Regions from separate parts of the Undibacterium sp. TC4M20W genome, predicted to be linked through region 1. Evidence: riboswitches for the same ligand, from Rfam matches in the RefSeq annotation. Region 1 holds a riboswitch; the other holds the start of a gene.
The links. A riboswitch is a leader RNA that binds a small molecule or an ion and turns the genes downstream of it on or off. The one in region 1 is predicted to bind glycine.

Region 1 (15,527 bases):
GTAAAAATGGCGCATCTGGCACAACACGACTTCCTGACCAACCTGCCCAACCGTGCGCTGCTGAATGACCGTATTGCGCAGGCCATAGGCCTTGCCAAAAGACGAGAGACTCATCTTGCGGTGCTGTTCCTGGACCTGGATAACTTCAAGCATATCAACGACTCCCTCGGTCACGCCCTTGGCGATCTGTTGTTGAAATCGGTAACCGAACGCTTGTGTGCCTGCGTGCGTAGTTCTGATACGGTCAGCCGTCAGGGTGGCGATGAATTCGTCATACTCGTGACAGATGACAAGTCTGCCGAAAATGCAGCCTTCACTGCCGAGAAGTTATTGAAGTCGCTGGCAACGCCACATAGCATCAATGGCCATGAACTGTATGTCACCACCAGCATAGGTATCAGCTCCTATCCAGCCGACGGTGCAGATGCAGATACCTTGATAAAAAATGCTGATACGGCGATGTACCAGGCCAAGGAAAAAGGCCGTAACAACTTCCAGTTCTTCAAGCCAGAAATGAATGTGCGTGCCGTTGAGCGACAAGTCATAGAAGCCAACTTGCGGCTGGCAATGATACGTAATGAATTTTCTCTGCATTACCAACCCAAGATCAACCTCAAAAGCGGTGCAATTACCGGCGCCGAAGCCTTGTTGCGCTGGTCACATCCACAATGGGGCATGGTGCCACCGATACGTTTTATCGGCATTGCAGAAGACTGCGGCGTCATCATCCCGCTAGGCCGCTGGGTCTTGCGTGAGGCCTGCATACAGACCAAGAAATGGCAGGATGCAGGATTAACGATTGCTGAAATTGCCGTCAATATTTCTGCCGTCGAATTTCGTCGCCAGGATTTTGTTGGAACTGTACGCGCCATCTTGCAGGAAACCGGGCTTTCTCCCAATTGCCTGCAACTGGAAATCACCGAGAGTGTATTGATGCGAGATGCAGAGACCAGCATCGCCATACTCCAGCAATTGAAAGACATGGGCATACAACTGGCTGTCGATGATTTTGGTACTGGCTATTCCAGCCTGAGTTACCTGAATCAATTTCCTATTGATGTCTTGAAAATTGACCAGTCATTTGTCAGTGAAATCGGTGCCAGCAAAACCGATGGTGATGGCATTATCGTCAGCGCCGTCATTGCCATGGGCAACAGCCTGAAACAGAAAGTCATTGCAGAGGGTATAGAAAAACAGGGGCAATTATCCTTCTTGAAAGCACAGCATTGTGAAGAAGGACAAGGCTATATTTTTAGCCGGCCACTGGCGGCTGAGCAATTTGCGAAAATGCTGCGTCTTGGGATTACTGCACATGCCCCTATTCCCGTGTTGATGCCGAATTGAAGAGTGCATAATTCTGATATATCGTTGATTATATAAATATCAGCAATTGTCAGGAGCACGCATTGAAAATTTATGGATATAAAAATACAGAACTGGCATCAGAAGACATAGTTCCTGATGAGCTCGCAGAAATCACGTTGGTAGCCTCGGTGCAAGAACTACGCAAAATAGCAAGGTTTATAAATTCTGCCGCTGATGATATGGAACGTGACAATTCAAATTGGGAGCACAGACATTTGTCAGATGCAGACAAGAGTTTTGAAGGTTCACCACAATTCGTATTGTACAAACCAAGCTCTCAGAACTGAACTGCAATAAGGAAAAAACGGACATGCAAGCATGTCCGTTTTCATTTTTGAGCAAAGCCGTCAATATTTATTCGTAATCACTAACTGGTATGCAAGAGCAGAACAGATTACGGTCACCATAGACATTGTCTGCACGGCCAACCGGTGCAAAGTATTTATTTTTGCGCAGCGAAGCTACAGGGTAAGCTGCCACTTCACGGCTGTAAGCATGTGGCCAGTCATTGGCGATCAATACTTCTGCCGTGTGTGGTGCATGTTTCAGCGGATTGTCCTTGGCATCAAATTCACCACTGGCTACCTTGGCGATTTCTTCACGGATGCTGATCATGGCATCAATGAAGCGATCGAGTTCAGCCTGAGATTCGCTTTCTGTCGGTTCTATCATCAAAGTACCAGGCACAGGGAAGCTCATGGTCGGTGCGTGGAAACCAAAGTCGATGAGGCGTTTGGCCACGTCTTCATTGGAAATGCCAGTCGCATCTGTCAATGGACGCAGATCCAGGATGCACTCATGCGCAACCAGACCATCATGACCACTGTACAGTACAGGGTAATGCGGGGCCAGGCGTTTGGCGATGTAGTTCGCTGCCAGGATCGCGGTTTCTGTCGCTGCCTTCAAGCCTTCTGCACCCATCATCGCGATGTACATCCACGAGATAGGCAAGATACTGGCAGAGCCAAATGGTGCTGCACTAACAGCAGAAATGCCATCTTCACCACGGACATAACCAGTGGATTTCTGGTTAGGCAGGAACTTCGCCAGATGTGCACCAACTGCAACCGGGCCTACACCTGGGCCGCCACCACCGTGAGGGATACAGAAAGTCTTGTGCAGGTTCAGATGGCTGACATCGCCACCGAACTTGCCTGGTGCTGCTACACCAACCAGCGCATTCATGTTGGCACCGTCGACATAGACTTGGCCACCATGGCTATGCACGATTTCGCACAATTGCTGTATACCCTCTTCAAACACACCATGCGTGGATGGATAAGTCACCATCGCTGCTGCCAGGTTGGCACTGTGTTTTTCTGCCTTGGCTTGCAGGTCAGCGAGGTCAACGTTGCCCTTGTCATCGCAGGCCACCACGACCACGTCCATACCTACCATGCTGGCAGATGCTGGATTGGTGCCGTGAGCAGAAGATGGAATCAGGCAGATATTGCGGTGTGCTTCACCACGCGAAGCATGGTAAGCCTGGATCACCAGCAAGCCTGCGTATTCACCTTGTGAACCGGCATTTGGTTGCAGGGATACAGCGTCATAGCCAGTTGCAGCGCACAGCATGGCTTCCAGCTGGTCGATCATTTCGCGGTAACCGATGGTCTGGTCATTTGGCGCGAACGGATGGATGCTGGAGAATTCTGGCCATGTCACGGGTATCATTTCGCTGGTGGCATTGAGTTTCATTGTGCATGAACCCAGGGGTATCATGGTGCGGTCCAGCGCCAGGTCCTTGTCAGCCAGGCTGCGCAGGTAACGCAGCATTTCATGTTCTGCGTGATAGCGATTGAAAGTTGGGTGTGTCAGGTAAGTCGTGCCACGTGTCAGCGCTGCCGGGTAAGCATCATTGACGCCAGCTTCTATCGCTGCAAAATCTGGTGCTGTAGCTACGCCGCTGGCCTTGGCAAAAATCGCCCACAGCGCTTCAACATCAGCACGTGTGACTGTTTCATCCAGAGACACGCCAACTTGCGTTGCGCTGATCTGGCGCAGGTTGTAGCCAGCAGCCTCGGCGGCCTGGTGATAGGCAGCCGCATTGGCGACATTGACTGTCAACGTGTCAAAGTAAGTCGTGTTGGCGATAGCCAGGCCTTGTTGTTTCAGGCCGCCAGCCAGAACACCCGTCAGACGGTGTACGCGCAAGGCGATCTGGCGCAAGCCTGCAGGGCCGTGATAAACAGCATACATGGAGGCAATCACTGCCAGCAATACTTGTGCGGTACAGATATTCGATGTGGCTTTTTCGCGGCGGATATGTTGCTCGCGTGTTTGCAGGGCCAGGCGATAAGCCTTGTTGCCTTGTGCATCAACCGTCACGCCAACCAGACGGCCAGGCATGCTGCGTTTGAATGCATCGCGCGTACCCATGTAACCCGCGTGCGGGCCACCAAAGCCCAGTGGTACGCCAAAGCGCTGGCTGTTACCAACGACAACGTCGGCGCCCCACTCGCCTGGTGAAGCGATCAGTGTCAGTGCCAGCAGATCAGCAGCAGCGATGACCATAGCGCCCTTGGCATGCAAGGCTGCCGCGTATTCGCGGTAATCCACGATGGAACCATCAACACCAGGGTATTGCAACAGGACGCCAAAGCAATCATTGTCCAGCGCTTCATTGCCAGCGCATGTGCGTACTTCTATGCCCAGCGGCTTGGCGCGGGTTTCTATGATTTCGCGGGTTTGTGGCAAAACATCGGCAGCGACATAAAACACATTGGATTTGGATTTGCCTACGCGCTGTATCAACGTCATGGCTTCAGCCGCAGCCGTGCCTTCATCCAGCATGGAGGCATTGGCGATGTCCATGCCAGTCAGGTCAGTGATGACTTGCTGGAAGTTCAGGATGGCTTCCAGACGGCCCTGGGAAATCTCTGGCTGATATGGTGTGTAAGCGGTATACCAGGCAGGGTTTTCAAAAATATTGCGCAGGATCACGCCAGGCGTATGCGTATTGTAATAACCCTGACCGATCAAGGACTTCAGTACACGGTTTTTTGACGCCAGTGCCTTCAATGTAGCCAGTGCTTCCTGTTCGGACTTGGCTTCTGTGAATTGCGCCAGTGGCAGCACATCGTGACGGCGGATATTGGCCGGGACGATGGCATCTATCAGGGCTGTGCGGTCAGCATAGCCCAGGGTTTTCAGCATGGCGGCTTGTTCTGCTTCAGAAGGGCCGATATGGCGAGCGATGAAAGCGTCATGCGCTTCCAGTTGGGTCAGTGAAGGACGGGTCATGGTATATGGGGTACAGAAGAGTAACGTGGAATATCAGGTGTAGCTATGCGGAGTAAACCGCAACAGGCAAATCCATATTAAAAGAGGCAGCCACAGGGCCACCTCTTTCAACTACATAATCAAGCGATGTTCTTGGCGTAAGCTTCAGCATTCATCAAGGCATCAACATCAGCAATATTGGCTGGTTTCAGTTTGAACAGCCATGCAGCAAATGCATCAGCATTGATGGATTCTGGCGCATCGGCCAGTTCTTCATTGATGGCCACAACTTCGCCAGTCACTGGTGCATAGATGTCGCCAGCTGCCTTGACGGATTCAACCACTGCGCAATCCTTGCCAGCTTCGAGTGCTGTGCCAACTTTAGGCAGATCAACGAAAACGATATCGCCCAATGCATCCTGAGCGAATTCAGTAATGCCGACAGTGATCGTGCCGTCTGCTTCTGTGCGTACCCATTCGTGGGATGTCGTGTATTTCAGGTCTGCTGGTACGTTCATGATGGGCTCCAGTTAAATAAATTGTTTTAAATAATAATGAGTGGCTAATCAATAGTAGTCAGTACTGTTACGCCGTACCGACTGCAGATCAAATTATACGGCCAGGATTTTGCCATTACGGACAAAAGGCAGTTTGACAACAGATGCTGCCAATTGCTTGTCACGGATAACAACATGCACAGTATCGCCTATCGACGCGCCCATAGGCAAACGTGCCAGCGCAATTGCCTGTTCCATGGTGGGGCTGAAAGTACCACTGGTGATTTCGCCCTCACCTTGCGCGCAGACGACTTTTTGATGGGCGCGCAGGATGCCGCCTTTTTCACGAAGGATCAGGCCCAGGAACTGGGTGTTCTGTCCTTGTGTTTGCAGCGCTTGCTTGCCGACGAAATCACGTTCACTGACCAGGTCTATGGTCCAGGCCAGACCAGCATCGAGCGGGTTGACTGTTTCGTCCATGTCCTGGCCATACAGATTCATGCCAGCTTCCAGACGCAGAGTATCACGCGCACCGAGGCCAGCAGGTTTGACACCGGCAGCGACCAGGGCATTCCAGAAATCAGTGACGCGATCGGCAGACACTGCAATTTCAAAACCATCTTCGCCGGTATAACCAGTGCGTGCCACCATGACTTCACCAAAGGAAGTATCAGCGACGATGACTGCGTTAAAAGGTTTGATTTCTGCACTGGCTGCCTTGGCTTCTGGCAAGACTTCCCATGCCTTGGCACGGGCGTTAGGTCCCTGCACTGCCACCAGGGCAAAAGCGTTAGCACCATCACGGCGCTGGGTAATGGTCAGGCCGCTGTTGGTTTCTGCATTGCGGGCATTCATCCAGGCAATGTCTTTTTCTGCCGTGCCGGCATTGACGACCAGGCGGAACCAGTGTTCGCTGAAGAAATAAATGATGAGGTCGTCGATGACCGTGCCCTCAGGTTTCAGCATGCAGGAATACAGGGCCTTGCCCGCGACCTGCAATTTATCAACATTATTCGCCACCAGGCCACGCAGGAAACTGCGTACATTCTCGCCCTGCAGATCAACGACACACATATGGGATACATCAAACATGCCGCAATCAGTGCGCACTGCATGATGTTCTTCGATTTGGGAACCATAGTTGACGGGCATGTCCCAGCCGCCAAAATCAACCATTTTTGCACCAGCCGCACGATGGGCTGCATTGAGGGGAGTTGCCTTGAGTGATGTCGCTGCTTGCGTCATGAGTGCCTCATTACCAGATTGCCAGATTGAAGGGACGAACAAACGCACGCCGACGAATAAACGCCGCATGCGCTGAAATCGCATACCCCTCTGTCCTGGTACCTGAGAGATTACGGGAGCCATGTATGTTTGCTGCCCGCGCGCACCTTCGGTGGGTAGTCCGGCGAATATTCATGAAAATAAACGTATCTGCCGCTACCGCTCTCCAGAGTTGGGGCAACTTTTAACTACCCCGTTGATCGGTCCTTTGTGCCTGAGAGTTTTTTGGGTATTAGCCCCTTCGGCGGTAACTTTCGTCACGCTCTCCCGATCAAGTAGCGCGATTATATAAGGCTTGCAAGGGCTTGGATAGTTGAGCGTGGAAATATTTACATAAAAGCCTATGGAATAGTTAAAAAATGATTAAAACGACAAGTGGCGACAAATATAGCAAGTTTGCGAGCCATAAAACCACTTATAAAAATTACGTAAAACTTACACGAAACTTACTATGAAAGTCTGACAAACAAAACCGCATTCAACCAGACCACTATCCGTTTTGACGTTCATCTCTGTATTAATTTGTAACTATTGTTTGGAGAGGAAACAATCACGAGAATGATCAGCATCCCTTGTTACTCTAGCCTCGCATTTTATTTCTATAGTGCAAATATTCGCTTCACCAAATTGAAAGCCAACCCAGATTTCTTGGTTCAAAAGAGATCAGTTGCGCAGATGTTTTGGTAAGCGATTTTTTTTAACCAGCGAAACAAAAACCCGGAGGGAAAATGAATAACAAGAAATTGAAATTGATCGCCTTTGCCATCATTGCGGCATCTGGCAGTGCAGGGAATGTTTTTGCAGCAGACTGGCCCTCGGGCTTTTCTAAATGCGCCGATGAAGGCGGCACCTGCAAAGTAGGCGACAAAGCACTGCAGGTATCATTTGGATTGAAAGATAAATGGGTCATCAAATCCCTGTCGGGCAATGTCAGTTGTACAGCTGCCACCTTTGGCGTGGCAGCAACTGCCGACACCAAAGAAAAATGTGCCGTTGGCCCAGCTGGCACGCCAGATACTGGCGGCGGCAGTGGCTCAAATGATGGCTCAGGTTCAGGCACGGGCTCAGGAACCGCGCCAGCCGGACACAGCGGCGGCTTTGCCGGGCTGGTCACTGGTGGTGGCACAGTTACAGCAGTAACAGTCACTACTGCGGCACAAATGCAGGCAACGCTGGATGCGTACAATGGCACTGGTGGCCTGGTGATACGCTATAACGGTACTTTTGATTTCCGTACTATTCCTGACGCCTGCACTCAATGGAAAAAAGCCAAAGGCGCGATAGTCGAAATCAAGAATAAAGGCAATGTCACGATAGAAGGCAGCAATGGCTCGGCAGCTAATTTTGGCATCGCCGTTAAGGGTGGCGCAAGCAATGTGATCATCCGCAATATGACCATAGGCCTGCTGCCTGGTTCTATCGATGCCATAGGCATTGAAGGCCAGAGCGGCAAATTCCCTGGCTATGTCTGGATAGACCACAACACCCTGTTCAGCTCACTTGCCGAATGCCCTGGCGCGGGTGACCTGGAGTTTGATGGCCTGGTGGATAACAAGGCAGGTGCGCATCACATCACCTACTCTTATAACTACATCCATGATCATCACAAAGTAGGCCTGATCGGTTCCAGCGACAGCGATGCAAGTGACCGCTACATCACTTTCCATCACAATTATTATAAAAACGTAGGCTCACGCCTGCCGCTGCAGCGTGGTGGTTATACCCATATTTATAATAATCTGTATAGCGATATCAAAACCTCGGGCATCAATGTGCGCATGCAGGGCTATTCACTGATCGAAAGCAATTACTTCGAAAACTCACAAAACCCCGTCACCTCACGCGACAGTGATGTGCTTGGTTATTGGGAATTGCGCAACAATAATATCAAGACGCCTGCCGACTTCAACACTTATGGCATCAATTGGGTAGCGAGTGACTCCAAGCCCAGTCGTGATGCCACAGACTGGGTAACGACATCGCATTTACCAGTTGGCATACCGTATAGCTATACACCAGATGCACCTGCCTGCCTCAAGCAAAAACTGCCTGCGTTCGCGGGTGCTGGCACTTCTCTGGCAAAACTGAGTTGTAAATGAATCTGACTATATCTTGATTGAGTCTGATTGAGTCTGATTAAGTCTGATTGAGTGAGCACCTACTGGGCGGCAATCATGCCGTCCAGTTTTTGCCTAATCATGACGACGATGCTCCTGATTGAGTAAAGGAAGATAAAGCGTAGCCGCACCTCGCCCAGTATAAAATTCTTTCAACTGCCTCAGTTCTGAAAGATAGCGACTCCAGAATGAATTCCATTTCTTGATTTTCCTGGGAGAAGGCACACGCAGCTTCCAGTGCACACGAATGCTCTCCTTGCCACAATGCGGGCAAAAAAAGGCCGGGATATTTTGATCCTTGCGCTGCAACTTCTTACAGTCAAGACAGGCAAAAATACTATTACTCATTATTTTAAAAACCCGTCAAAAAAGATTTCAAATAGTATTGTTGAGGTTTTTGATTTCCTTCATTATTTCGCTCTTAATGTCAGCGTACTAGTAGCGTGAGCAGCAACATCCTTCTCACTCAAATACTGCGGCACATAAGTCCCAGCCGCAAAGCCTTTGGCCTGATCATTGTAATGCACATCAAACAACACCCCGCTCTGCCCTACCGGGTTGATACCTAAAGCTTTTGAGGCATCGGCAAAATCGATCAGGCGCCGTGTAGATGGGCCATATACCACATCCCATGGTGCAGGGCCTATTGCTGCCGCCAGGTTATTCGGCACTTCACGCCCGCCAGCAACTTCAAACGGGCCGATGTTGAATATTTTGTCCAGCGGTTTTTGTTGAGAAAGCGGATGTTTGTGTGTCAGGGTGTGTGCCTTGGCCCAGGTCCATTGCTTGCTATCTGCGCCAAAAGTTTTTTGTAAATGTGCAATGCTGTCGCGCCAGGCCAGTGCCAGGATATCGTCGCGAGTTTCTACCGATGCTGTTGAGCGATTATCCCACCAAGGAGAATTCGCGTCTGCAAGCAGGCGTGGCAAAGCATCATCGAGGGCGCGGGTGCGCAAGAGATTTTTGAATTGCACTTCGCCCACTTCATCGGCCATTGCCGCATAAATGATCTGGTACAGCAATTGGCTGAAGATGGTGGGTGCTATGCTATTCGCCTGGTAACTGCCATCCCATTTCTCCAGTTGTTCCAGCAGTCGCTTGCCATCTGCATCCTTTACTTGCTTGCGCAAAATCGGCAATATGGATGGCAAAATCTGCGCGGCATAAGCTGTCTTGTTATCAAGCTGCAGCGCCTGGCTGTTTTTGGTATTCCACTTGATACCAGGTTGCGACAACAAGGCTTCCAGCCTGCGGGCGCGTTCGTTCAAGTTGTAATAACCGGGGATGGCAAAATCAGCGGATGGCAAAGGTTGCTGATTGGCTGACACGATGTAACCACGGGCAGGATTGACTTCATGCGGGTTATCAGCAAAATCAGTAAAGCCAGGCTTGTCAGCTTCTGCAGTGCTGCCATCAAGGATGAAAGCCGGATTCACATCAGCTGGCCGATTGACCAGCTTCGCCGCCGCCCACCAGGCGATATCGCCTTGCGCATTCGCCCACACCACATTCAAACCAGGTGCATGGATATTGCTGGCAGCATGGGCTGCAATGTCTTTGGTGCCAGCACGGTTCAATTCATAAAATGCATCGAGCACAGGGTTTTCAGTTTCCAGAAATGCCCACCACATGGCGATGGGTTTGGCCGTCATATCGTCACCCCAGGCCTGACGGAAGGCATCGCTGATGATGGGGCCATGAGGAGATGTCCGTAATTGCAGCTTAACTGCTGTTGCGCCTTTGACCTTGATAACTTCTTCGCGGCTTTGCATATCCACCCATTGCCCTTTGATCCAGATTTGATTGGGATTTTGCGGGTTGATTTTTTCAGCGATAAAATCAACATCATCATTCTGGAACATGGTCAACGTCCATCCAAAGTTCTGGTTATGGCCGAGTAAAGCGAAGGGATTGAGCGCCTGATGGTGACCATATAATTCAAAGCCCGGCATTTTGAGATGGGCTTCATACCAGACTGCGGGTGCCGAGTAAGCGATGTGCGGATCACCTGCGAGCAGGGGTTTGCCACTGGCAGTATTTTTGCCAGCGACTACCCAGGCATTGCTGCCCTCGAACTGTGGCAAGCCAAATTCTTCCATGACTTGCTGGCTCGTCGTTGCGATGCGGTTCATCCTGTTCCAGTCTGTCGCGCTCAATTGCAAGGGTTTGATGACACCTTCGGGATGCCAGGAAAAATCAAAAATGCGCAAATAATCTGCACCCAGCTTGTCACGTATCTGCGTCAATACTGGTTCAGAGCGAAAAGCCGCTGCAAAGCTATAGGCCATGTAACCGGATACAGCAACTGTATCTTCTGCAGTGAATGGCCGCTTGGGTATGCCCAGCAATTCAAATTCCAGTGGCACTGCGTGGGTAGCCTGATACTGGTTGATACCATCGAGATAGGCATTCAGGGCTTTGACTGCGGGGGAATTTTTGTCGAGTCTGGCCGCATAATCAGCTGCATGGTTGCGCAAACCCAGGGTGCGGAACAGGCGGTCAGTATCCAGCAGTTTGGGGCCAAGTATTTCAGAGAGCTCCCCTTTAGCGAGGCGGCGCACCATTTCCATTTGAAACAGCCGGTCCTGCGCATGCACATAACCCAGGGCACGATATAAATCTGCTTCGTTTTTCGCTTCTATATGCGGCACACCGCGCTCGTCATATTGCACCGTCACTTCGGCTTGCAAACCCGTGATCACCTGATTGCCTGAACGCTGCACACGCTTGCCATACAGATGGACAGCGGCTGCGGTGATAGTGATCAACAGCAGGCCAAACAATACAAGCAGACTCCATTTCAGCAGGCGTTTCATTCGTTCGCTTTCAATGTGGCATAGTAATCAGATTCTACACTCAGTCGCAAGAATCACGCTGAGAGCGGGCTGCCATTAATATTATCAATAATTTATCATCAGAAAAAGAGCCTCATAGACTATTGATTTTGGCTCACCTATCATCATCTATACGTTTTGCTATTTGCTTAGCCCACGCTTGCCCACTATTCTGGACTGCGCATGACCACTTCCCCACCAACACCCACCTCCACTGCTGATATTTCCCAGCGTAGCAGTTTCCAGACGCTTAAAGGCTTGCTGCCCTTTCTCACACCATACAAGATGCAATTTGTCTTGGCAGGTATTGCCTTGCTTGTCGCTGCCGGTGCCACATTGGCAATACCTTATGCTTTTCGCCAGATGATAGACCTGGGTTTTGGTGCTGGCGACCGCAATATCAAACATGTAGATCTGACCTTCATTGCCTTGTTTGGCGTAGCCTGTGTGCTGGGCATCGCGACGGCAGCCAGGTTTTACATGGTGTCGTGGCTGGGTGAAAGAGTGACGGCAGATATACGCAATGCGGTGTATTCGCATGTGGTCACGCAAAGCCCGGAATTTTTTGAAACCACGCAAACCGGTGAAGTACTGTCGCGCCTGACTACGGATACCACGCTGATACAAACCGTCGTAGGGACCAGCATCTCCATGGCTTTGCGTAACTTTCTGCTTTTCCTGGGCGGCCTGGTGATGTTGTTTATCACCAGCCCTAAACTGTCATCCATCATCATTGTCATGCTGGCGGTGGTGGTCTTGCCCATCATCCTGTTTGGACGTCGTGTACGTACGTTGTCGCGCGATTCGCAAGACAGGATTGCTGATGCATCGGCAATCGCTGGTGAAATCTTGAATGCCATGCCGACTGTACAGGCATTCACCCATGAGCACATAGAAGCGAAACGTTTCTCTGGTACGGTGGAAGGCGCGTTCAGCACTGCCATGCGCCGCATACGTGCCCGCTCGCTACTGACTGTCATGGCCATCCTGTTGATCTTTGGAGCTATCGTGTTTGTATTGTGGCTGGGTGCGCATGCAGTCATGCAAGGCCGTATGAGTGGCGGTGAACTGGGTCAGTTTATTTTGTATGCCTCCATCGTCGCGGGTGCTGTTGGGGCACTGTCTGAAGTCATGGGCGATGCCCAGCGTGCCGCCGGTGCAACCGAGCGCCTGCTGGAATTGATCGAGGTCAAATCACCGATACAAAATCCAGCACAGGCACTGAGCTTGCCTACCCGCGCCGAGCATGACCCAAGGGGTGCCGCACTGTCATTGCAGGGCCTAGAATTTCACTATCCTTCGCGCCCCAATACTGCCGCCTTGCTGAATCTGAACCTGGATATACAACCTGGTGAAACTGTCGCTATCGTTGGCTCTTCCGGCGCGGGCAAGACCACCTTGTTCCAGATGTTGTTGCGTTTTTATGACCCTCAACAAGGCCGGATCACTCTTGACGGTATTAATATCCGCGAACTGAATTTGCATGAACTGCGTGGCGCGATAGGTGTAGTACCTCAGGATACCGTCATCTTCTCAGCCAATGCCATGGAAAACATACGCTATGGCCGCGCCGATGCCAGTGATGCAGAAGTGATAGCAGCAGCAAAAATGGCAGCAGCGCATGAGTTCATAGAAAGACTACCTGAAGGCTATCAGTCCTTCCTTGGTGAGCGTGGTGTACGCCTGTCCGGTGGACAAAAGCAAAGGATAGCCATTGCCCGCGCCCTGCTGAAAAACCCGCCATTGCTATTGCTGGATGAAGCCACCAGCGCGCTGGATGCAGAGTCAGAACGCCTGGTGCAAGGCGCACTGGAAGTGGCCATGCAGGGACGCACTACCCTGATCATTGCGCACAGGTTGGCCACGGTACAGCGTGCCAACCGTATTATCGTCATGGAGCATGGCCGTATTGTGGAAACCGGCACTCATTCTTCGCTGGTAGAGCAAGGTGGGGTTTATGCAAAACTGGCGGCATTGCAATTTGATCTGCATAGAAACGAAGACTAAAAATCCAGGCAGGCTGTTGCATGGCTTTACAACAGCCCTGTCCTGTAGATTATATATATCAGGCAGATGTTTGTTCCAGGCTAGCAGCAACCGCCTGCAAAATACGCTGAGAAAATCCTTCATCTTCCGCCACGCGCGCCAGCACAACTGCCCCCACCATACTGGCTAAAGCCAGCATGGCCTTGTCTTCTCTTTTTTCTTTCGTGTCACCAGGCAGTAAATCCGTCAACACTGCCATTAAATCCCGCGCGCCTTTGTCGGCAACTTTGCGTACAGTGTCGTTTTGCCTGGCCATATCTGACCCGAGAGCCGCCAGGGCACAACCCCTGCCTGGCTTATCCCTGTGCGCAGGAGACAGATAATCATTGGCGATGCGCGACAAGGCAGTGTCTGGGGATTCTGTCTGCCACTTCTTCCACCGCTCTGCCGAACGCCCCAGACTCAATGCGCAAGTTTGCGCAATCAGGTCTTCTTTGGAAGAAAAATTTCCATAAAAACCACCATGGGTCAAGCCTGCCCCTTTCATCAGATCAACTACACTGACACCGTCATAGCCGTGCTCGCGGAATAGCTGTGAAGCTACATCAAGGATGCGCTGGCGATTTTCATTAGCCTGCTCTCTGCTCACTTTCATGGCACCACTCCATTAATAATTTCTCTTGACATCATAGATTATAAACGTAATATATACAATCATGATGATCATCATTTAAATTAAGTCCGCCCTTTCATTCACGGAAAACAATATGGATACCAGGAACAATCTATTGCACAAATATCCAGCCATCTGGCTGGTGCTATTGGGTACTGCTGGCACTTTTGCTCTGACCATGGGGGCACGGCAAAGCATGGGGCTGTTTTTAAGCCCCATGAATACTGCCACTGGCCTGGGTGTAGGCAATATCAGCCTGGCTTTCGCCTTTGGGCAATTGTGGTGGGGTCTGACGCAGCCATTTGCGGGGGCCTTTGCTGACAAAATGGGCGCTGGCCGTGTCTTGTGTGTAGGTATCATTCTGGTGGCCGTGGGCACTTTCATCACGCCGCTGATGACAACAACGGCTGGCCTGATCTTTGCCATAGGCATGCTGGCGGCAGGTGGTGCAGGCATGGCCGGGCCAGCGGTGTTGATGGCAACTGCCACCCGCATGATCCCGGCAGAAAAGCGTGGCATCGCTACCGGCATCGTCAATGCGGGTGGATCTTTTGGCCAGTTTTTGATGGCACCAATCGCCATCACGCTCATGGGTTTGTATGGCTGGAATAATGCAATGCAGATCATGGGCATTCTGGTTTTGCTGGCCCTGCCCGCGGCCTATCTGTTGCGCGGCAAACCTGTACAGGCCGCCAGTACAGGACAGGCACCGGTCAGCACATCCAAAGCAATCGCTATCGCCCTGAAAAACCCCAGTTACCTGATGCTGGCGGCAGGCTTTTTTGTGTGCGGCTTCCATGTGGCTTTTCTTGCCACCCATTTGCCTGGCGTGATCAGCCTGTGTGGCTTGCCTGCAGAGTTTGGTGGCTGGGCGCTGGCCATGCTGGGCCTGTTCAACATCATAGGCAGCATCTCCATGGGCTGGGCCGTTGGCAAGTGGCGCATGAAGTCACTACTGTCCTTGCTATATGCGACACGTGCACTGGCCGTCATCCTGTTTTTGCTGGCACCTAAAACTGGTGCCGTTGTACTGGTGTTTGCTGCAGTGATGGGGCTGACTTTCTTGTCCACTGTGCCGCCGACTGCTGGCCTGGTTGCCAAGTTGTTTGGACCTGCCAATATGGCCAGCCTGTTTGGCATCGTCATGCTGACGCATCAGATCGGTGGATTCCTCGGTGTCTGGCTGGGCGGGAAAGTGCTGGAGGCAAATGGCAACTTCAATTTGCTATGGTATATCGATATCACGCTGGCAGTGGGCGCAGCCCTGATACATTTGCCCATACAGGAAAAACAATTGCGACTGCAGGCGGCTTGAACCGCACTGCAGCCATCATGAAAGCAGGCCTTATTTAGTTTACTTAGTTTATTTAGTAGCTGAATAAACCTGCTTGCCTGCCACCCAGGTTTGCAAGACCTTGATCTTGTAAATATCGGTGGCAGGCATGTTCAACATATCCTGATCGATAAGGATAAAGTCTGCCCACTTGCCTGCCTCCAGCGTGCCCAGCGTATTTTCCTGGTGCGCGGCGTAGGCAGCATCAACAGTAAA
Region 2 (15,527 bases), on a different contig from region 1:
TCCTGGTAATAGCCTTCTATGCTTTTTGGTAAATCCAGATGGGCGACAAAGCGCACGTCGGGTTTGTCTATGCCCATGCCAAAGGCAATGGTGGCGCACATGACGATGCCATCTTCGCGCAGGAAGCGCGCCTGGTTGCGGCTGCGGTCAGTCAACTCCATACCGGCATGATAGGGCAAGGAGTTAATACCGTTTTCGTTCAAAAATTCAGCCGTTTCTTCGACCTTTTTGCGCGACAGGCAATACACGATGCCCGCATCACCACTGTGCTGGGCCGTGATGAAGTCCAGCAATTGCTTGCGGCCATTGGCTTTTTCAACGATCTGGTAGCGGATATTCGGGCGGTCGAAAGACGACACGAACTGCATCGCGTTTTCGAGTTGCAACCTGTGGATGATTTCATCGCGGGTTTGCTGGTCAGCCGTTGCTGTCAGGGCAATTCGCGGGACGTTAGGGAAACGCTCATGCAGTGCTGATAGCTTGATGTATTCAGGGCGGAAATCATGACCCCATTGCGAAACGCAATGCGCCTCGTCAATCGCAAACAGGGCGATGTTGACAACTTGCAGAAGTTCCAGGCAGCGTTGGGTCAGCAGGCGTTCTGGGGCGATATACACCAGATCGATATCGCCTTCGCGCATTTTCTTTTCTACTGCCAGGATTTCATCAAAGCTTTGAGTGGAATTCAAAAAGGCAGCACGTACACCTACCTCGGCCAGAGCATCAACCTGGTCTTGCATGAGAGCGATCAGGGGCGACACGACGATGCCCACGCCACTGCGCAGCAGGGCCGGTATCTGGTAGCACAGAGATTTACCGCCGCCCGTAGGCATCAGCACCAGGGCATCGCCGCCATTGACAACGTGTTCAACGATTTGCCCTTGCTGGGAGCGGAAAGCCGGGTAGCCAAATACGGTCTGCAATACGTGCAGGGCCTGATCTACCGTATTACTGCCGGTATTTGTATGCGTATAGCCCGCGGTCACTGCTGTAGTTACTGCTGTCGTCACTGCGGTACTTACCTCTGTCGTCACTTCAGTTGTCACCAATCAGTCTGCCCAGGTAATCACGCCAGTGTAGGCGGTAATCAGGATCATGATACCAAAGGCGATACGGTACCAGGCAAACACATTGAAATTATGCGAGCTGATATAACGCAGCAACCAGCGCACGCAAAAGAATGCCGAGATAAAGGCGGCAACCGTACCCAGGCTGAACATGGGCAAGTCTGCCATCGACAAATCTTCACGCGCCTTGTACAGCGAATACACGGTGGCACCCAGCAGCGTAGGTATCGCCAGGAAGAACGAAAATTCAGTGGCCGCCTTGCGCGACAGGCCAAACAGCATGCCGCCTATGATGGTCGCACCAGAACGGCTGGTCCCGGGGATCAGGGCCAGCGATTGCGCCAGGCCTATCTTCAAAGCATCGAGCAGGCTCATGTCATCAACAGTTTGTATGCGCGCATGGCTGCTGTCGTGAGCGTCAGCACCTGCCTGCCTGCGTTCCACCAGCAGGATGATGACGCCGCCTATGATAAACGCAAGAGCAACCGGCACCGGTGCAAACAGGACAGCCTTGATTTTTTTGGAGAACAGCAAGCCCAGTACGGCTGCTGGCAAGAAGGCGACGATGAGGTTTAGCGCAAACTTGCGGGCTTTGGGATCATTGCCCAGGCCGCCTACGACACTGGCTATCTTGGCACGGTATTCCCAGCACACTGCAAAAATTGCACCGGCCTGTATGACGATCTCAAATACTTTTTGTTTCTCGCCGGTGAAATTCAGCAAACTGCCTGTCAGTATCAGGTGGCCGGTGGAGGAGATGGGCAAGAATTCCGTCAAGCCTTCGACGATACCCATGATGATGACTTTGACGGCGAGTAGTAGATCCATAAAAACACAAAAATAAGGAAGTTTTAGTCGGGACGAAGCTTAGCATGTCGCCTGTCACACCTGCTTGAAAATTTACTCCTGAGTGCCAATGCTCAAGTGCAATTGTTTGCAGTATGACTATGCCTGAGCATTTGCCAGATGGCAGCAGCCTGCACCAAAAGTACCGTATTTTAGTACTTTGCCTAATTTCATTGTCACTAAAATGAAGCATCGCGATACTTCGACTTGTTTAATGATGATGGCTTGATACCGCATGTCCCTGCAACCCAAACGATATACCACATTTTGCCAGTATGGCCGCGCTGCCAGCCTGCACGCGCTTGTGGTGTTGAGTTTGATTCTTGGCCTGAGTGCCTGTAGCACAACGACCATGCCAGCCCCGCCAGCCCAGGCCACGGCAGGTCTGGACGGCGGCGCAGATACTGTATTGACGGAATACCGCAGTAACCAGGTTGAAGTCACGCTGGTGCGGCAACAGTATGTCTGGCGCTTGCCAGACGCCAACCAGCATCTGGCGCAGTTTGCTCACCACATCCAGGTAGATGGCACTGTGCCCACCCGTTTGCAGGAATTTATCGTCACCTATAGCAAAGCCCAGCATCTGCCGCGCAACGCGCCTGCGGACAGTGCCCTAATGAGCGCGAGCCTGCGTGACCAGGTGCAGATCAGCAGGAATGGCAGCTTCATGGTGAGCGAAAGCATATCGCCGGTGTTTACTGGTGAGCAAAGTTACCGCCGCCTGGAAGCGGCCAGTCTCAAGGTTGGTAATGAAACCTATGTGCTGACCGTGGCCAATGGCTTTTTACACAAGCCCATGTGGCTGGCGATATTCGCGGCAGATGGCAACCCCGTCTATCGCATAGGTCTGCCTCACGGGCACTGGCAATTGACGGAGCATGCCGACGGTATTTCCATTGTCGATACCTCGGGTTCTGGCAGGCGTTTGCTGATCAGGCCTGAGCATTAATGAAGAGCAAGCCAGGTGCGGCACGCATGCGTTTTGCCCTGTTTGTTTGCTTATGTATGAATTTGAGTGGCTGTTTTATTGCGCTACCTGTCGTTGGCGGAGGAATTGCCGGGGCTGGACAGGACAGGGCAGGACAGCGATGCAGTCAAGGCAGAAGCCTGGAATTACCCTGAATTTAAGGAGAAAGATGTGCAAACCGAAATCACCCAGCAAGTAAATAACAAGACACGCACTGACCGCAATAATTATTTTGCCGACTTTGCCGACTATGTGCATGTGCGCCGCAATACACCTACCAGAATGGGTTCGTTTGAATTCAATTTTGTACGCTCTGGCACTGACAATGGCGTACTGATACAGGTTTATCATGATGGCCTGCGCATTATGCTGGAACGCATACCTTCCGCCTTTTACATGGGTGAGTTGCAAGCCAGCGAAGTACAGATAGGCGGGCGCGACTACCTTTTGCTCGCGGCCAATTCCCGCACCAGTACCCAGCGCATGTGGTTTGGCATCTACCGGCCGGATGGCAGCAAGCTGTATGCCGCCAGCCTGGAGCAGTCAGTCGTGCGCGTTAATCAAAATGATGACGGCATCTCACTGTTCTTTTTGAGTGGAGACTCCATGCGCATCAAGATTTGATCGCAAGGATAGAGGGGTTTGCAAAAAAACTGGTAGCAAGAAATTTAATTTCCCAGACCAGGCCAGCAAATTTGCTGAAGTCGCAATTTGCTGGACTGGATATTCTGTAATTAAAACTCTTCCCAATCCTGTTCAGCGGCTTTTGCTTTTCTTTGCGGTATCTGGCGGATTTGTGCTCTGGCTGCATTTGCCGCATTACCAGGTTTGACTGCGGCCCTGGCAATGACTGGCTTGCGTCCTGCATTCACGGGGCGGCCAGTTTGCACGGCAGGATTTTGCGCCTGCTCCATGATGTGGAACTGTGACACCAGCTCAGACAATTTGCCTGACTGCTCGCGCATGCTCTCTGCTGCTGCGGCGGCTTCTTCCACCAGGGCGGCATTTTGCTGGGTCATCTCGTCCATCTGCGTGACGGCCAGGTTCACTTGTTCGATACCGGCACTTTGTTCCTGGCTGGCCGCGGTGATTTCACTCATGATGTCGGCCACATGCTGGACGCTGGAGACGATGTCTGTCATGGTCTGGCCAGCAGTATCAACCAGCCTGCTGCCATGTTCGACCTTACCCACCGAGTCATCAATAAGGTGTTTGATTTCTTTGGCGGCAGATGCGCTGCGTTGCGCAAGGTTACGCACCTCGGTCGCCACCACCGCAAAACCACGGCCTTGTTCACCGGCGCGGGCTGCTTCAACGGCGGCGTTCAGGGCCAGGATATTGGTCTGGAAGGCGATGCCGTCAATGACAGAAATAATATCGACAATCTTGCGTGAGCTTTCTTTGATCGAGCCCATGGTCTCTACCACCTGACCAACTACTTCACCACCCTTGACAGCCACGCCGGATGCCGAGATCACCAGTTGATTGGCCTGGCGCGCATTGTCGGCATTTTGTCTGACGGTGGATGTCAGCTCTTCCATCGATGAAGCGGTTTCTTCGAGTGAGCTGGCTTGTGATTCTGTGCGGGATGACAGGTCAGCATTGCCAGAAGCAATTTCTGCCGCTGCCACATTGATGGTCTCGGTGCCATGGCGCACATTACCGATAACACTGCTGAGGCCAGTGTTGATGCCATTGATGGCATGCATCATCTTGCCGATCTCATCATTCAGTTTGATCTCCAGGGTTTCACTCAAATCACCCTGAGCCATTTTCTCAGCAACTGCCGTGGCCCTGGACAGCGGCCTGGTAATCGAAATCGTCATCAGCCAGGCGCAGGCGACTGACAGCATCGCGGCAACCACAGAAAGCACGATCAGCAGTATGCGGCTGGTTTGATAGGTTTGCTGGATTTCAGCCGACATTTCGTCTATCTGCTTGCGTTGCAGACTCAGCATTTCTTCTATTTTTTTGACATATAGTGCCGCCGCAGGAATGAAGCCTTTTTCCAGCGCCTCATTGGCCTCATCGACCTTGCCATCTTTTTTAAGGGTAACCACGGTATTGCGGGTGCTCAGGTAGGCCTGGCGTTGCTCGCCGATTTCTTTAAAGAGGGCGACTTCGTCAGCGCTTTTCATATGCTCGGCAATACCTTTTTGCAGCAAGCCAGAGACACGGGTAGATTCTTCCTGTTCTGCTGCAAAGAAGGTCGCCAGTGAGGGGTCGCTGCTTCTCGCAATGGCTGTCGTGCGGCGTACGCCCGTGTGGATATTGCGGTACCAGTCACTGACCAGACGCTCGGTTGCCAGCGGGTCTTTCAATAAATCGTCTGCCGCGGCGGCCACGGTATTTAGCTTGATGATGGCAACCAGGGTCGTTACAAAGAACAGGGCGAGTATGAGGGTAAAACCGATACCTAAGCGCTTGCCCACCGAGAGGTGTTTAAAAAGAGAGATCATAGATTTTCAATTTGTTGTCATAAGACAAATGGAAAATGCAGACCTCTATGCGAACGCATATTGCGATGCCTGGCCTGCATCAGGAAGACAGGAAATTGACTTTCCATATGGCAATTATACTTGGAAGTAATAAGCTAATTGTATAAAGCTTGTACAATTTTAATGCAAATTTCTATAACAATTGTTGCATCTGCCATAGCCAAATCTTATGTCCGGGCATTGGCAAGTATGTAGATGGCAGCGCATTTGTTAAGTGCAGTCTAGATCAAAATTTACAAATAAGCATCCCGGATTTTGCTTACTGTGGCTTTTTATGACTTAGCAAATAAACCAGTATGGCCTTTTGTACTGGCAGGAGCAGGTTCTTTTGCCGGTAGCCAGTAAAGCCTGCATAACTGACGGGGTCAAAGGCAATTTCCCTGCCTATGGAAAATGGTGGCGTTGGCAACAAATGCGGCATGCCCATCTGTTCAAGATGCCCGGTAGTTAATGACCAGTCTGCATTTGCATAGCTCTCAGGCCAGCCATCGGTGATGACGATATCAAAGCTGGATTCAATCGATGAGGCATAGCTGACGTTTGGTTTTGCTTCATGAAAGGCAGCCTCACACAACTGCGTGACCTGAAAGCCCATGACCACCGCCAACTCATGCCAGGACCGCATGACATTGGTAGGCGGGCCCCACAGGCATATTCTCGCCTGCTGTATCGGTGCAATTGCCTGATTTACATAATAAGCATCTGTCAATACCTCGCATGGGTGACCCTGGCTGGACAGCGCATTGACGACAGGGCGGCAGCTATTGTTTGCAAAGTCCGCCAGGCGCTCATGATTGCGTTCGCGTATGACATAGATGTCGTAAAAGTCATCGAGATAGGCGGCCAGGTCTGTGGTTCTCTCTGCTGTCTTCAGCACATTGGGCAATTCAACAAAGCGCAGGCCCAGTTCCTGGAAAGCCTGTATGAAGCTGGTGCGGGTGCGTATGCCATTGCCCTCAAACGACCATGCAACCCGCCCCTGGATATGCATGTCCTGGCGTTCTGCCAGCTCCCAGATGCTGGCAATCTCTTTAGCAGTTAAGTCAGATATGTGAATGATGCTCATACTTCTTTGTTTTATGAAATGGACGGAGCAGTTGCAAGTTCAAGCTGTGTCAGAAAAAACATGGCTTGTTCACGTCTGTCCCCACACATTTCCACCGAAGCCCGCAAGCCTGAGCAAACTGCAGGGCGGCTGGCCAGACCAAAAATTTTGCATCCCCAATTTTCATCCAGTTGTATGCAGGGCACGCCCGCGGGTTTGCCGTCCGGCATGCCAGGTATAGGGCTGGTGATGGATGGCGCGATACAGCAGGCGGCGCAATGGGGGCGGCAGGAAAAAGAAGTACTCATGCGCGCATTGTAAAGTATGCGGGCAGTTACTCGCGATAAGTATGTAATTTCAGTATTTCTGCCACACGCGGTCTGGTGTGTTTTTCTATTGGACTTTCATGAGGAAGGTCATGCGGATGATGGTATTCACCTGAATCGAAAGCAAGAAAAATAGAAAATGCAGGCTCTGGGGTATTGATTTCAGTATCGAAAAAAGGCGCAGTTGTCATGATGTTGAACAGATGATTCATCACGGCATCGCAGTCTTCATAAGCATAGCGCTGCTCATGAAATCCCCGGGCTACCTCGAGAGAAAACTGATTAAAAAACAATTCATGACTGATTCTTGCTTTACTGCAATGTAAAAGTATTTCGTCTGCTGTTGGCTTATCTTCTTGTGTGGTCGAAGATTCGACCAAAGCTTTGATACTCATATCGATTTGGTGTTTAAAAATTGCCTGATTTGGAATTGACAGGCGATGTCAATAGTCGGTAATTGAGGCGCTGATTATGTTCCAGTATATGTTGTTATCTGAATCACAGTCAAAATATGTTCCTGTGGTTTGCCTTGAACCGTGTTGAGTTCTGGACTGGAGGTGGTGTTCCCTGCACCCCCAGTCAATTTACTGCATCAGTATTTCAAATCAGTGTTTTAAACCAGTATTTAAACATCACCCACTGATATTCACGCGCTGCGTATGCGTCCATTGATGATCATAGTCGGACACGGCAGAGCCATAAGTCCGGTAGGTTTTGCCTTCGCCTGGCCATGGGTTCATGATGTAGATATAGTTGGTGCCGTTATACACCTCATAGCCGGTACCAACCATGATATGGCCGCCGCCATTGGTCCAGCCATAGCGGATCACGAAAGGGCGGTTGGCATTGATGTCGTTGACTACCGTGTTCCATGACGATGCATAGTTATAGGCAGTATTTGGCACACCCCAATGCGCCAGGATGTTTTGCACGCTGCCGCCACTGCCATACATGGAGTTGGGCTGGTTGGCGTTGCTGTTCCAGTTAAAGTTGGTATTGCCGCAGGCGTAATTCAGGCCATAAGCCCAGTTCACGATCTGGCACTGGCTGGGATTTTGATTATAAAAACTCAGCAAGGCCTTGCTGCTGCCTGCCCAGCACCACTGGCTGTGTTCTTGCGTGACCAGCGGTACATTCAATGCACGGTATTGCGCGTAAGCGCTGGGTATGCCCAGCATTGCTCCCAAGACGAATATGAGCTTTAACATATTTTTTTTCATGATATCTCCGTATTTATTGTAGGTATATTCAGTTGGATTCTGGCTTAGCGAAAGCTGTCAATATTGCGCTTGACGCTGATGCGCAAAGGCTCAAGGATGTCGCTTTGCTCCAGCAAACCATTGTTGGCAGATTGTGTGCCGAGTTTTTCGCTGCGCTGTTGCAGCAGCAAATTCTGGCGGGCGGCTTGCAAGGGTGCAAAGCGGGCACGGGCATCGGTAGGCGAGACTACTTCCAGAAAATCTGACATGGCCTGATATACTCGGATGAAGCGCAGGTTGGAACGTGTGCTGTTGCCATGCACTGCAATCGCCGCATCGACATCCTTGGCCAGTACTGCGCCACCATATGAAGTCACACCCCAGCGCCCGTTGTTTTGCCGCAGGGTTGCCAGGCCTATTGGCGTGTCGTTGAGGGTGATCACAAAGCGCCATTCGCCAGTCGCTTTTGCCATGCTGCGCAAATCACCACGGCCTGTCATGACGTCTTGCGGCGGCAGGCTATAGACTGGAAAGCCATAGCCTATCTTCGCATCCTTGAGGTCTTGCACATCATTGACTTCAAGCGGGAATTCAGACGGCAGGGTGCCGCCGCGACGCTGTACATTGAATTGCACAAACTCGGCAAAATCGCGTTGTGCGGCAGCGCTGACCAGACGTGCCTGATCAGTTGTCCCGCCAATATCGCTGGCCAGATTTTGTGCCAATAATGCAGGGCTGGCGACAGCGCAACTGATGCTGACAATCAAAGCAGCCAGAGTGGACTTTTTGAATCTTGAAACAGGGTGAAAATGCATGATGATTTACTCCTTGGTTGGTTTGTGACTTGGTTAAGACAATAGCTCGCCCATTCAAGCGGACTGGGCAGCTTGAAACATGGCATGGTTGACATGCCGGACAACATTCCCGCGCAAACGGGAATAGGGGATCCGCTTATAGAGCAGCTCAGAACTCTATAACCAGAATTTTTATGAAAAAGAAATTGCGCTGGTCAGCGTCAACAATGAATATGACTACACTGCGGTCGTATATCGTGAGAGTGCAAAAGGCCTGTGGTGATTGAGGTGATTGTGATGATACTGAGATCATCTTTGTAGCAAGGGCCGTCAAGGCTGGCGGCTTGCTGAGTGTCGCTCATGTTTTTGAACTCGGTTTTGCAATCAGTGTAAAACCCGGTTTTATAGATGGACAGCGCGCAGGCGGCCGCCATCGCGGTGACAGTGTCACCGTTCAAATGGATGAATTTCATGGTAAGCAGACTCCAGACGTCAAAGGGATTTCCGTGCGCAGTTACGCAACGGATACCCCCTCTGTCCTGGACCTGAGAGATTTCGCCTGCGGCCATTGGTAAGGCTGCAATGCTTGCTCCTTCGGTGTGCTGGGTGACGCAATCCAGCCGCTCTTCAGAGTTTGACAACAATAACGGTCCTTTTGCCTGAGAGTTTCCGGGGTGGTTGCTCCTTCGGCGCTGTCACTATCTTTCTTTGACAGTCTCTCCCGATATTGTTTTGAGTGTTGTGCTCAACCTGTTGTACAAGTTGTAGAAATGAGCATAGTGCACACCTTACTCTTTTGCAAATTGTTTTTATGAAATTCAAGTATTTATTTTCTGATGTTGCGCAATTCAAAAAAGGCGGTGTTTAGCACGCAAAAAAATCTCTGTTCATGACAGCACTACGCTGGCGGCAGTGATCAGTTAAAATCTGTATTGCTCCTTCAAGAAAAATTTCCACAGTGCAATTGTCCCGGTATCTGATTCAAATTATTGTCCCTTACTCACTCATGGCCAGTCTGTGCATGCTGGGAGCGTGCGCCCGTAATGAGTCAGTGCAAACGCTGGAGCAGCGTGATCTCATGCGCCTGGTCTTCAAGGGCTGGGACATCAATGACGACAAAGACATCATCAGGACACCGCAGTTAAAGGCCGAATTGCCGGCGTCTATTCCCACGACGACCCAACTGGCATTGCGCATGCATGCCCTGCACGTGCAAAAGCTTGATGCAGATACGGCTGTCCTGCTGGTCAAGGGTGAGCCTCTGGCATCGGGTTTGCCCAACCTGATTTCCGCCTACTGGTTCAAACGCCGTGGCGAAGCCTGGTCACTGACCAACCGTCAGGACGTGGTTGAATGGCTGGCTGCCAACGGTCGCATCAGCAAGACCAGTGTGGTGGAATTATTCCCCGGTGACTTTGCCATGGCAATAGAACATAGTCATGTAGAGAAAAACGAAGTGCATGTGTGGCTGCGTTTGTTGCGCATAGAAGCAGACAAGATCACCCCATTGTTTGATAAAGACCAGGATGTCGATCTGGTCAAGCATGTAGAGAGTGGCCCTGAATGTGAAAGCATGATGCGCCCCGGCAAGGGCAAGCACCCACGCCTGCACCTGCATGAAAATGAACAAGACCCATCACATTGCTATGACTATCTTGCGAAGTGGGAACTAGCCCCCGGCATTGCCACACCCGGCCCGCTCATCGTCGAATTTGCAGGTAAAACTTACGGGTACCGCCAGATCAGCCGGATGACCGACAGTGCGGGCGAGCGCACCAACACCTATGACTTCGTCATCACCGCACAAAAGGGCAAGAAGAAGCTGGTGTTTGATGCCGATACGCAGAAGTATGTCGTGGCAAATGACAAGCCGGTCAAAGCCAAATAAGCGCAGTGAATCTCAGTGAAATTTAAGGGCGACCTGCTGCCACCCATGTAATCAATTCATCCAACGCAGCCTTCGCCTTGACGGCTTCATCATGATTGATCATCGCCGCTACTATCCATTGCTGGTCATTGATATCCCTGACATAACCTGCAATCGCCACCACATCTTTCAAGGTACCGGTCTTGATGCGCGCGCGCAATTCTGCTGGCCCACCTTTGAGGCGACGGCGCATGGTGCCATCCATGGAGGCAACCGGCAGGCTGCTGGCAAATTCGGCATACCAGTTGCTGCGAGCAGCCGCCTGCAATAAACCAGCCATTTGTTGTGGGCTGATACGTTCAATTCGTGAAAGGCCGGAACCATTTTCCAGCACCAGCCCGGCATCATTGATACCCTGCCTGAACAACCATTGCCTGATACGTGCGTCTGCTGCCTGCAGGTTGGTCATGCCCTGCTTGTTGGCGGATTCTGCGCCCAGAGTCAGGTACAGCATACGCGCCATGACATTGTCAGACTGCTTGTTGATGATGCGCAGGATGTCTGCCAGGGGCTCTGACTGGCGCTCTGCCAGCACGGTGGCTGAGGCGGGTGTTTTGCCATCGCGCACTTCACCCTGCCAGGTACCACCCATTTCCTGCCACAGCGCGCGTATCAGATGCGCGAGATACTGGTTACGGTCAAGTATGTTGATATTGTTCGTGATCTTGCAGCGCTTGGGGAAGCCGCCACTGAGTGTGATCTCCAGGCCCGCTTTGGTGGTCTGACGTAGCGGCTTTTTACTGGCTGGCGCGTTTGGATTATCTACCTCTGGATCATCCGCCATATTATTGACAGTGTCTATCACAGGTGGCTGCCATTCAGTCTCCCAGGCAGAGCAGGACAGTTCATTGAAGTGCAGGTGATTGACAAGTTTGACCTTGTCCAGCGGGGTGTTCAGGCGTGCCTCTATCTTGTCAGTCGTTGATTCCAGGGAGATGCTGCTGAGGTTGCTGTTGACCAGCAGTGCATCAGGTATGACATTGTAATAAGCATCGGGGAACTCATCGAATTGCGCTGCACCTATGTCTGGCCGCTCAGGCTGGAAATAACTGCGGTCAAGAATAATATCTCCACGCAGGCGGCGCAAGCCCTGATTGCGCAGGCTACGCAACATGCTGCCCAGTTTTTCTATCGTCAGGCTGGGTTCACCACCACCGCGTATGTACAAGTTGCCAGTGTAGATATCTTTCTTGTTGCTCTTATTATCAGCGAGTATCTGTGTCTTCCAGCGAAAGGTCGGTCCCAGTTCTTCCAGCCCTACGATAGTCGTCACCAGCTTCATCGCCGATGCCGGGTTCATGGGCCGGTCTGCCGCTTGCATCAACACTGGTTGGCCGCCACTGGCAGGCATGACAATTGCGCTGAATGCCTGGATTGGCACATTGGTCCTGTTGATTGCAGCCTCTACCGAGGGAGGCAGTATGGCCTGTGCGAAAGCAAAAGCAGGTAGCAGGGGCAAAACTAAGAACAGACCGGCAGGAGATAGGCGCATAAATACGGTAGTGATGACATTAGGCCATATTGTAGAGCAGGCAAGAAAGGGAAACAGTAAAGCGTTCTTTTTACGCAATGAAAATTTGTTTGCGCCACATATCTTCTGGTTATTTGCCGACCTTGATCTACACTGCTAAAGACAAAAACCAGGCATTAATGTTGATTGAAACCCAAGAAAGCAGCTTTGCCAGCGTAATATTGCTTAATCAACATTCAATTAATACTGGGTTACAGCAGCAAATACGACATAAGCCCTTGATTTCCTTTATAATTTCGCCCTTTCCCTGTCACTGGCCATCACCATGAGCTTGCTTGTCAACCAGACCGAACTTTTATCGCCCGCCAAAACTGTAGAGATAGGCCGCGAAGCGATCTTGCATGGTGCTGATGCTGTGTATATCGGTGGCCCTTCGTTTGGTGCGCGTCACAATGCCAGTAATGAGATCAGCGAGATCGCCAGCCTGGTCGAATTTGCCCATCGCTATCATGCGCGCATCTTCGTGACCATGAATACCATCCTGCATGATTCAGAACTGGAACCTGCACGCAAGCAAATACGCCAACTGTACGATGCAGGTGTCGATGCCCTCATCGTGCAAGACATGGGCATACTCGAACTTGATATCCCGCCTATCCAGCTGCATGCCAGCACACAGTGCGATATCCGTGGTGTGGAAAAAGCCAAGTTCCTGGGCGATGTAGGTTTCTCGCAATTGGTGCTTGCGCGTGAACTGACGATCAAACAGATACAGGCGATCAAGGCACAGGTTGCCACGCCGCTTGAATACTTTGTCCATGGCGCATTGTGCGTGGCTTTCTCTGGCCAGTGCTATATCTCACATGCCGACAATGGCCGCAGTGCCAACCGTGGCGATTGTTCACAAGCCTGCCGCCTGCCTTATACCCTCAGCGATGGTGAGGGCAGGGTAGTCGCCTATGAAAAGCATTTGCTGTCGATGAAAGACAATGACCAGAGCCGCAATCTTGAAGCACTGCTCGATGCAGGCGTACAGTCATTGAAGATAGAAGGACGCTACAAGGACATGGGCTATGTCAAGAACATCACCGCCCATTACCGTTTGCTGCTGGATGAAATTCTGGAACGCAGGCCAGAATTCACGCGTGCTTCCAGTGGCCATAGCCAGGTTGCCTTCACACCCAATGTCGATAAAAACTTCCACCGTGGCCATACCGATTATTTTGCCAATGGCCGTCTTGAAGACATAGGTGCGTTCGATTCCCCCAAATATGTAGGTTTGCATTTGGGTTATGTCACACGCTTGGCTGCGAACTTCTTTGAGATAGAAGCCAATGAACCCATGTCCAATGGTGACGGCCTCAACTACATGGTCAAGCGTGAAGTCGCAGGCATCCAGGCCAACACGGTAGAACGTGTAGGTGCCTCAGAAAACGGTGAAATCTGGCGTGTCTTCCCGAATGAAAAAATGGCCGAGCTGGTCAGTCTCAAAGTCGGCACCCTGATCAACCGCAACCGTGACCATCGCTGGGAACATGCGCTGACCAAAAAATCCGCCGAGCGCCGCATCCCTGTCTATATGACTCTGACAGAACAGGCAGAAGGTTTGAGCCTGAAGATCACCGATGAAGATGGCGTGACTTCTGAAGTCAGTACACAACTGGCGCTGGAACCAGCACAAAACCGCGACAAGGCAGAAGCAGGTCTGCGCGATAACCTCGCCAAGCTTGGCAACACCATGTTTGAGGCTGCGCAAGTCAATCTCGATTTGCTACAGCCCTGGTTCGTGCCATCCTCCGTCATCAACGCCCTGCGTCGCGATGCGGTGGCTGCGCATGAAATTGCACGCAGCGCTGCTTGGCAACGCCCAGAACGCACGCCCGCAGTCGAGCCACCAGTCGCCTATCCAGAAACAACACTGAGCTACCTCGCCAACGTGTACAACCACAAGGCCCGCAGCTTTTATGAAAAGCATGCAGTACAACTGATCGCCGCCGCCTACGAGTCGCATGAAGAGCCGGGCGAAGTTTCGCTGATGATCACCAAGCACTGCCTGCGCTTCTCCTTCAACCTCTGCCCCAAACAGGCCAAGGGCGTGCAAGGTGTACAAGGCCAGGTTAAGGCCGAACCCATGACCCTGGTTACAGGTGAAGAAAAATACACCCTCAAATTTGATTGCAAGCCGTGTGAGATGCACATCATAGGCGCAATGAAAAAGCACATCCTGCAGGCACCACCGCCATCATCGGTGCAATACAATACGGTGACGTTTCATAAGAACAGACCGCAGACTGTGTGATGGTTTAATGAATGGAAATTGCAGGCCCAAAAAGTGAAAATGCTTTTTGGGCCTTTCTTGTATTGTAAGTCAGGGTTTGTGAAAATTCTGGCGAGTGGCACGTCGCATCGATGTGATAAGCTGGAGCAAGCTTTTTGCCACTTTTTTGTTACTTAAGATGGAGATACTGTGCGTATTAATTTCAAGTTGAAAAGCCTCGTTTGCGCATGTCTGACACTCAGCATGCTACAGCCAGCATTTTCTGCAGAGATTTGCCCACGTCGGGACGCGTCATTTCCGGTCTCGGTTACCGTCTTCGACGGTACACCAGAAGAGCTTGCCAGTCTGGTACCAGAAGAGAGCGGCAAGAATTCAGGTTATTGGTTATTGGATTCTGTCTATGATCAAAAACGTTCTGTTACGGTGGTATGCAAATACGCTGACGGACATGTTGAGCGGGTTGATCTCAAACAAAGGGTCAGCAAATGCAACTATCAAATCAATAAAAAAAATCAGTTTAGTATTCAATGTAAGTAAATGCTGTCATCACTGGTGATTTTTCGCAAGATCAGGCAACAGGCTGTGTGATGATTTAGTGTACGTAAATTGAAGGCCCAAAAAAGTGGAAATACTTTTTTAGGTTTTTAATTGAACTGAGAAATATATTCTTTATATGCAAAAACTGCATATCTATCCAATGACAAAAAAGATTTTCAACGCATGCTGCATTTTGTTAATTTCACTTAACTTTGTAAGCGCGCCAAGTTACGCCGATATTAACAAAGGTGCTAGTGCGTATGCCCGCGGGAATTATGCGGGAGCATATGCAGAGTGGCTGAGTGCGGCAAATAAAGGCGAAATGATTGCCCAATATAATATGGGGACATTGTATTTGAGCGGCAAAGGGGTTGCGAAAGATATGAGCAAAGCGCGTGAATGGTTTACTAAAGCAGCAAAGCAAGGTCACGCAAAATCTCAATACAATCTTGCAGAGGCTCTCAGGATAGGCGTAGGCGGTCCCGCACTTCCAGGAGAGGCATTCTCATGGTATCTGAAAGCTGCGCAGCAGGGACTGGGCATCGCACAGTGTTATGTCGGTATTGGCTATG

Region 2: linked by a shared signal. The riboswitch ahead of ACO0LL_RS14245 (hypothetical protein) and the one ahead of gcvT (glycine cleavage system aminomethyltransferase GcvT) in region 1 are both predicted to bind glycine.

What each region holds. Positions count from the first base shown of each region.
Region 1 covers NZ_JBMPPI010000005.1:251,926-267,452, forward strand. Annotated here, with positions in the region: gene ACO0LL_RS09245 (EAL domain-containing protein) at 1-1,344, shown strand, start outside; gene ACO0LL_RS09250 (Imm32 family immunity protein) at 1,407-1,652, shown strand; gene gcvP (aminomethyl-transferring glycine dehydrogenase) at 1,720-4,608, opposite strand; gene gcvH (glycine cleavage system protein GcvH) at 4,728-5,105, opposite strand; gene gcvT (glycine cleavage system aminomethyltransferase GcvT) at 5,199-6,329, opposite strand; glycine riboswitch at 6,410-6,548, opposite strand; glycine riboswitch at 6,560-6,648, opposite strand; gene ACO0LL_RS09270 (pectate lyase family protein) at 7,097-8,467, shown strand; gene ACO0LL_RS09275 (hypothetical protein) at 8,561-8,833, opposite strand; gene ACO0LL_RS09280 (penicillin acylase family protein) at 8,896-11,301, opposite strand; gene ACO0LL_RS09285 (ABC transporter transmembrane domain-containing protein) at 11,503-13,326, shown strand; gene ACO0LL_RS09290 (TetR/AcrR family transcriptional regulator) at 13,385-13,960, opposite strand; gene ACO0LL_RS09295 (MFS transporter) at 14,073-15,293, shown strand; gene ACO0LL_RS09300 (amidohydrolase) at 15,342-15,527, opposite strand, start outside.
Region 2 covers NZ_JBMPPI010000010.1:48,551-64,077, forward strand. Annotated here, with positions in the region: gene recQ (DNA helicase RecQ) at 1-986, opposite strand, end outside; gene ACO0LL_RS14200 (undecaprenyl-diphosphate phosphatase) at 1,050-1,895, opposite strand; gene ACO0LL_RS14205 (hypothetical protein) at 2,149-2,862, shown strand; gene ACO0LL_RS14210 (hypothetical protein) at 2,929-3,504, shown strand; gene ACO0LL_RS14215 (methyl-accepting chemotaxis protein) at 3,615-5,339, opposite strand; gene ACO0LL_RS14220 (ornithine carbamoyltransferase) at 5,638-6,444, opposite strand; gene ACO0LL_RS14225 (YkgJ family cysteine cluster protein) at 6,456-6,731, opposite strand; gene ACO0LL_RS14230 (hypothetical protein) at 6,758-7,144, opposite strand; gene ACO0LL_RS14235 (C39 family peptidase) at 7,382-7,969, opposite strand; gene ACO0LL_RS14240 (hypothetical protein) at 8,014-8,763, opposite strand; gene ACO0LL_RS14245 (hypothetical protein) at 8,964-9,215, opposite strand; glycine riboswitch at 9,380-9,476, opposite strand; gene ACO0LL_RS14250 (hypothetical protein) at 9,749-10,630, shown strand; gene dacB (D-alanyl-D-alanine carboxypeptidase/D-alanyl-D-alanine endopeptidase) at 10,653-12,050, opposite strand; gene ACO0LL_RS14260 (peptidase U32 family protein) at 12,466-14,439, shown strand; gene ACO0LL_RS14265 (STY0301 family protein) at 14,608-14,955, shown strand; gene ACO0LL_RS14270 (tetratricopeptide repeat protein) at 15,092-15,527, shown strand, end outside.